3 regions of the Pseudarthrobacter sp. L1SW genome follow, and region 3 is predicted to be linked to each of the others. Evidence: riboswitches for the same ligand, from Rfam matches in the RefSeq annotation. Region 3 holds a riboswitch; each other region holds the start of a gene.

Region 1 (2,255 bases), 1.2 Mb from region 3:
GCGCGATGCCGTCCTTGGCGAGGAGTTCGGCAGCACCGGCCACGGCTCGCGGCGGTGGATCATCGATCCCATCGACGGCACCAAGAACTTCGTCCGCGGCGTTCCCGTGTGGGCCACCCTGATCGCGCTGGTGGACGAAGGCGAACCGGTAGTGGGTGTGGTGAGCGCTCCGGCCCTGGGCAAGCGCTGGTGGGCGGCGAAGGGCATGGGAGCCTACATGGGACGCTCCCTGGCAGCTGCCACCCGGCTCCGGGTGTCCAACGTTTCCAGCCTGTCCGACGCCTCACTGTCCTATTCGAGCCTTGGCGGCTGGAAGGAACGTGGAAACCTCAACGAGTTCCTGGGCCTCACCGAGGATGTCTGGCGGACCCGGGCCTTCGGCGACTTCTGGTCCTACTGCATGGTGGCGGAGGGTTCGGTGGACATCGCCTGCGAACCCGAGCTCAACCTCTATGACATGGCCGCCCTGGTGCCTATCGTCGTTGAAGCGGGCGGCCGTTTCACCTCGTTGGAAGGCGAAGACGGGCCGTTCGGCGGCAATGCCCTGGCCACCAATTCCATCCTGCACTCGGAAGTGCTGCGCCGGTTGAACCCGGACCTGGACGACCTCCTCTAACACTCCATTCTCCGAAGAATCAACGCCGGGCACCTCCAAAAGGAGGTGCCCGCCGTCGTTATCTTCGGTAAAAGCAGTCCTTTTCAACTGCGCGTAACAAAGCCCTTAACATTCCAGCCGGCTTTTAGCCTGCACGGGGTATGTCCTACGCTCTTAACCAGGTCACGAGTGCCAGCGCTAAACCCCGGTTTGCTGGCCGGCAACCCTCCATTCGCGGTGGGGTGCCCCGGGTGACGACCAGGCCGGTCCGGAACGGATGCGGCAAGCGCGGATTCCCCCAGCGGAGTCCTGTTCCAAAGTGAGGTCTCTGTGACAACTGCCACCGTCTCCCCCAGCGCCGCAATCCAGCCTGGACCGGCAGCACTCGTCGACCAGCGCCATGCGGCGGCCGGCCGTCCCCTGGCGGCAGTCACCGGCGCCGAAATCCAGGCCCCCCTGATCCATGGCGGGCACGTCCGGTACGCGAACCTCGACTACGGCGCGTCGGCCCCGGCGCTCTCCGTGGTGTCCGCCTACCTCAACGAAATCCTGCCCTTCTACGCGAGCGTGCACCGCGGAGCCGGCTACGCCTCCCAGATCAGCACCTCGGTGTACGAGAACGCCCGCGCCATCGTCCGGGACTTCGTGGGCGGCCGCCCGGACGATTCCGTGATCTTCACCCGGAACACCACCGATTCCCTCAACCTGCTGGCCGGCTGCCTGCCCGCTACAAGCGGCCGGGCCGACGGCGACGTCCTGTACCTGGACATTGAGCACCACGCCAACCTGCTCCCGTGGCAGGGCGTCCCCCACCGCAGCATCGTGGCGGCCGACACCATCGCGGGAACCATTGATGCCGTGCGTGCCGAGCTCCAGCACGGCGGGGTAAGCCTGCTCGCCGTCACCGGGGCGTCCAACGTCACCGGCGAGATCCTTCCCATCCGGGCCCTCGCCTCACTCGCCCACGAATACGGCGCAAGGATCGTGGTGGACGCGGCCCAGCTGGCGCCGCACCGCCGCATCGACATCACCGCGGACGACGTCGACTACCTCGCCTTCTCCGGGCACAAGCTGTACGCGCCCTTTGGGTCAGGGGTCCTTGTGGGCCGCCCGGACTGGCTGGACGCCGGGACCCCGCACCTTGCCGGCGGCGGCGCCGTCAAGGAGGCCAGGCTCGACGGCGTCAGCTGGGCCACCGGTCCGGCCCGCCACGAGGGCGGGTCACCCAACGTGCTGGGCGCAGCCACCCTTGCCCGAGCCACCCAGGTTATTGCGGAGCTGGATCCGGACCGGTGGCACGCCCACGAGTCCGCCATCCGTTCCTTCCTGGTCGAAGGCCTGCAGGAGATCGACGGCGTGACTGTCCACCAGATCTTCAAGGACACCGATCCGGAGACTGACACGATCGGCGTGGTGAACTTCTCCGTGGAAGGCTACGACGCCGGATTGGTGGCGGCCTACCTGTCAGCCGAGCATGGTGTGGGCCTGCGTGACGGCCGCTTCTGCGCCCACCCGCTGCTGAAGCGGCTGGGGCTTCCGTCCGGCTCCCTCCGGGCCAGCTTCGGCGTGGGATCCCGCCTTGATGATGCCCAGCGGCTCCTGGCAGGCATCCGGGACCTTCGCAGCAAGGGGCTTGGCTGGGACTATGTGGTGGATGCGG
Region 2 (2,255 bases), 1.7 Mb from region 3:
AAGCGCGGACAGCACATGCTGGGGTCTGAGATCCCCTGGGTCCTGGTGAAGGAGGACGACGCCGGTGCGGGCAGGGCGGGTACCCGCAGCAGGAGTGGTCGCGTGGTTGGCACGGTCACCCTGACTGGAATCGTCCGCGGCCCCTTTCTCAGTGCGAACATAGGCTACTGGATTGATGGCGGCCTCACCGGACAAGGGATCGGCACGGCGGCCGTCCTGTTTGCAGCCAACTATGCGCGCACCGCGCTTGGCCTTCACCGTATCCAGGCAGCAACCCTGCTCCACAACACAGCATCGAGGCGAATCCTGCATCGGGCCGGGTTCCAGGAGATCGGAGTGGCGCCGGAGTACCTGAAAATAGCGGGGAAGTGGCAGGACCACCTGCTCCACCAACTGATCCTGCCACTCCCCCAGGTCCCGTCGGGCGGTACCGCTCGGCCTGGGTCCTGACCCAGGTGGGGATGATGCATGGAAACCCCGCTCGGGGCACCCACCGCGGGGCCGTCGTCGTACGTTGAAAGAAGGTGCCGGACGGCACCCTGGCGCTGCCGCGGCTCCCTGAGTACTTCAGTTACGCAACATGACGACGACGGCGGTGCGGCACCGGGCGGCAAGTGTTACGTTTTTGGGGAGTAATGAGTACCGGCGCCAAGCCCTGACTGGCCGGTCGGCAACCCTCCTTCCGCGGCGGGGTGCCTCAGGTGAACACTCGGCATATCGACCCATTCGAGCTGCAAGCGTGAGAGAAGGAGATTCGTCATGTCTGACGCACCTGCCCCCGAAGAAAAACTGGCCTACCGCCTTATCACCGGGCCGGATGACCGATCCTTCTGCGAGCGGATTTCAGCCGCCCTGGCCGAGGGCTACGTGCTCCACGGAAGCCCCGCAGTCACGTTCAACGGCACCGCACCCATCGTGGCGCAGGCTGTGATCCTGCCGGCAGCCGTTGCCTCCGCCGACGCCGCAGTGGCCACCGCCGTGGACGAGCTTGGGCTCAACGGCGAGGAACTCGAGTTCGCTGGCGAGGGCCACGCATGAGCTACGCCGGAGACCTGACCCCGCACGAGGCCTGGGAAAAGCTGGAGCAGGGCGCCATCCTGGTGGATGTGCGCACGGAGGGCGAATGGGCCCACATTGGGATTCCGGACACCAAAGCCACCGAGAACGATCCGCTGTTCATCCAGTGGACCTTCCCTGGCGGAATCCCCAACCCCGATTTCATCACCGACCTTAGCCAGCAGGCGCCCGAGGACAAGTCGACCGAACTGGTGTTCCTGTGCCGTTCCGGCCAGCGTTCCATCGCCGCCGCCATTGCTGCCACGCAGGCCGGTTTCACCTCCTACAACGTCCTGGAGGGCTTTGAAGGCGAGCCGGACCGCTATGGAGAACGTACCGTCAACGGCTGGAAGAACCGCGGCCTGCCAACCAACCTGGGAAAGAACTAAGTGACCTTCAACGAAGACGCCGCCGGCTGGAGCCCCGACACCCAGGCCGTCCGCGGCGGACTGGACCGCACCAACTTCCAGGAGACCAGCGAGGCCGTCTTCCTGAACTCCGGTTTTGTGTACGAATCCGCCGCCGCAGCCGAGCGTGCCTTCACAGGCGAGGACGAGCGCTTCGTCTACTCGCGCTACGGCAACCCCTCCGTGGCCACGTTCCAGGAGCGGCTCCGCCTCCTCGAAGGCACGGAGGCTTGCTTTGCGACGGCGTCCGGCATGTCCGCGGTGTTCACCGCCCTGGGTGCGCTGCTGGCAGCCGGCGACCGCGTGGTGGCGGCGCGTTCCCTGTTCGGCTCCTGCTTCGTGATCCTCAACGAGATCCTGCCGCGCTGGGGCGTGGAGACGGTCTTCGTGGACGGCCCGGACCTGGAGCAGTGGCGGTCCGCCCTGTCCGAGCCCACCACTGCCGTCTTCTTCGAGTCGCCGTCCAACCCGATGCAGGAGATCGTGGACATCGCGGCGGTCAGCGAGCTGGCGCACGCGGCAGGCGCGACCGTCGTCGTCGACAACGTTTTTGCCACTCCCCTGCTGCAGCGGTGCGGGCAGTTCGGCGCCGACGTAATTGTCTACTCAGGCACCAAGCACATCGACGGCCAGGGCCGGGTCCTCGGCGGTGCCATCCTGGGGACCAAGGAGTTCATCGACGGCCCGGTGAAGCAGCTGATGCGCCACACCGGACCGGCGTTATCCGCATTCAACGCCTGGGTCCTCACCAAGGGCCTGGAGACCATGGCGCTGCGCGTCAACCATTCCTCC
Region 3 (2,255 bases):
GACTTTTCCGTACTCATTGATGACTCCTTCGGCGTCTTCTTCGACACCACTGGGACAGGCTGTGGCGGATACGTGTGATTTTGGCCACGAACCGCCGGGTCCCAACGAGTATGGTCCGCCTGAACGCTGAGCTCAACGGCGAATCATGCAGAGGCCATCTGCAATAATGCACATCTGGCTGCCCGCGAGGGCCGGTCCTATGCCGAAAGGTGCTCCCGCAACTGGCTCCCCAGCTGGCCGATTTCGGTGAGGAAACCGTCGTGCCCGATGGGCGCCTCAATGAGGTGGACGTCCACCTCCCCCGGGAGTGCCCGCGCCAGCTCACGGGACTGGGACGGGAAATAGAGCCGGTCCGAATCCACGGCCGCCACAAAGAAGCGCGCCTCGGAGCGGGCCAGGGCCTGCTCGAGGGGTCCGCGCCCCCGGCAGACGTCATGGCTCATGAGGGCCTCGGTGATGGCAATGTAGCTGTTGGCATCAAACCGCTGGACGAGCTTGGTGCCCTGATGGTCCAGGTAGCTCTCCACCTGGTAACGCCCGCGGGCAGCGAGTTGTGCAGCCTGGAAGGGAGACTCGGGGGCCTGCGGCGCGCGGCCGAACCGCCCATCCAGCTCCCCCGGGGAGCGGTACGTGATGTGGGCGATGCGCCGTGCCAGGGCCAGGCCGTCCTCCGGGAAAGGGCCACCGTAGTAGTCGCCACCCTTGAAGTTCGCGTCCTGGCGGATCGCGAGGGTCTGTGCCTGGGCGAAGGCGATCTGCTCGGCGGTGCTGGCTGCCCCCACCGAGATAACCGCACAGCGCTGGACGCGTTCCGGGAAAGTGACGGCCCATTCCAGGGCGCGTGCCCCGCCCATGGAGCCTCCCAGCACGGCAAACCAGCTCTTGATCCCCAGCTGGTCGGCCAGCCGCGCTTCAGCCACAGTGCTGTCGCGCAGGGTGACGAGCGGAAAGCGCGAACCCCAGGGCTTGCCGTCCGGCGCGGGCGAGGACGGACCGGTGGACCCGTAGCAGCCGCCCACAATGTTGACGGACACCACGAAGAACCGGTCCGTATCCACCGGCGCGCCGGGGCCGGCAAGCTGCTCCCACCAGCCTTCTTCATCGGTGTCGCCGCGGGTCACGTGGGTGCTTCCGGTCAGGGCGTGTTCGATCAGGACGGCGTTGCTGCCGTCCTCATTCAGGGTGCCCCACGTTTCATAGGCGAGGACGACGTCCGGGAGGTAGCCGCCGGCCTCGAGCTGCAGCCCCCCGATGGGGGCATAACGGACAATCCCATGTTCGGGAGCGGTGGTACGGGTGACGGTAACCGTCATGGCAAGACCTCTTCTACGCGCTTGCCCGCCGTCGAATGACCGGCAGGCCAGGTCTTCACCCGGGGCACCCCACCGCGGAAGGAGGGTTGCCGGCCAGCAAGCCGGGGCTGTCACTGGCACTCATGACCTGGTTCGAGTGTACGAAACAGCCCCTGCCTGCTGCCAAGAGTGTGACTGGTTGTGACTTCCCCGGCCCGCCTCCGTGTATTGCGCCCCTCTGCCTCCGGCTAGGCTCCGATTGCCTCCTTGGCGGCACGGAAACCGGCTTCCAGGTCCGCCAGGATGTCGTCGATGTGCTCGATCCCCACCGACAGCCGCACCAGGCCCGGGGTGACGCCGGCTACCGCCTGCTGTTCAGGGGAGAGCTGGCTGTGGGTGGTCGACGCCGGGTGGATGACAAGGGAGCGGACGTCGCCGATGTTTGCCACGTGGGAGTGCAGCTCCAGTGCATCCACGAAACGCTTGCCGGCTTCGGCTCCCCCGGCGAGGTTGAACGAGACGATCGCGCCGGTCCCCTTGGGACCGTACTTGCGCCCGCGCTCGTACCAGGGGCTGGAGGGCAGGCCGGCATAGGCGACCGATTCGACGTCGTCCCTTCCTTCCAGCCAGCGCGCCACTTCCGTGGCGTTGGCAACGTGCCGTTCCACGCGCAGGCTCAAGGTCTCAAGGCCCTGTGCGATCAGGAAGGCATTGAACGGGGAGACGGCGGAGCCCAGGTCCCGGAGCAACTGGACGCGGGCCTTGAGGATGTAGGACAGGTTGGCGCCCAGGGCACCGTCCTTGCCGAGGTCCCTGGCGTACACCAGCCCGTTGTAGGTGGGATCCGGGGTATTGAAACCTGGGAACCTGGCCGGGTCCTTGCCGAAATCGAAGTTGCCTGAGTCCACAATCACGCCGGCGATCGCGGAGCCGTGGCCGCCCAGGTACTTGGTGGCGGAGTGC

Evidence for each region. A riboswitch is a leader RNA that binds a small molecule or an ion and turns the genes downstream of it on or off. The one in region 3 is predicted to bind S-adenosylmethionine.
Region 1: it holds a riboswitch for S-adenosylmethionine, as region 3 does, so the genes downstream of both, KTR40_RS11915 (aminotransferase class V-fold PLP-dependent enzyme) here and KTR40_RS06365 (homoserine O-acetyltransferase) in region 3, are expected to answer to the same signal.
Region 2: it holds a riboswitch for S-adenosylmethionine, as region 3 does, so the genes downstream of both, KTR40_RS17575 (DUF1737 domain-containing protein) here and KTR40_RS06365 (homoserine O-acetyltransferase) in region 3, are expected to answer to the same signal.

What each region holds. Positions count from the first base shown of each region.
Region 1 is NZ_CP078079.1:2,582,159-2,584,413, forward strand. It holds gene hisN (histidinol-phosphatase) at 1-616, shown strand, start outside; SAM riboswitch class IV at 777-890, shown strand; gene KTR40_RS11915 (aminotransferase class V-fold PLP-dependent enzyme) at 926-2,255, shown strand, end outside.
Region 2 is NZ_CP078079.1:3,783,998-3,786,252, forward strand. It holds gene KTR40_RS17570 (GNAT family N-acetyltransferase) at 1-450, shown strand, start outside; SAM riboswitch class IV at 632-746, shown strand; gene KTR40_RS17575 (DUF1737 domain-containing protein) at 760-1,038, shown strand; gene KTR40_RS17580 (rhodanese-like domain-containing protein) at 1,035-1,445, shown strand; gene KTR40_RS17585 (O-succinylhomoserine sulfhydrylase) at 1,446-2,255, shown strand, end outside.
Region 3 is NZ_CP078079.1:1,383,724-1,385,978, reverse strand. It holds gene KTR40_RS06370 (MFS transporter) at 1-17, opposite strand, end outside; gene KTR40_RS06365 (homoserine O-acetyltransferase) at 198-1,313, opposite strand; SAM riboswitch class IV at 1,326-1,441, opposite strand; gene KTR40_RS06360 (bifunctional o-acetylhomoserine/o-acetylserine sulfhydrylase) at 1,541-2,255, opposite strand, start outside.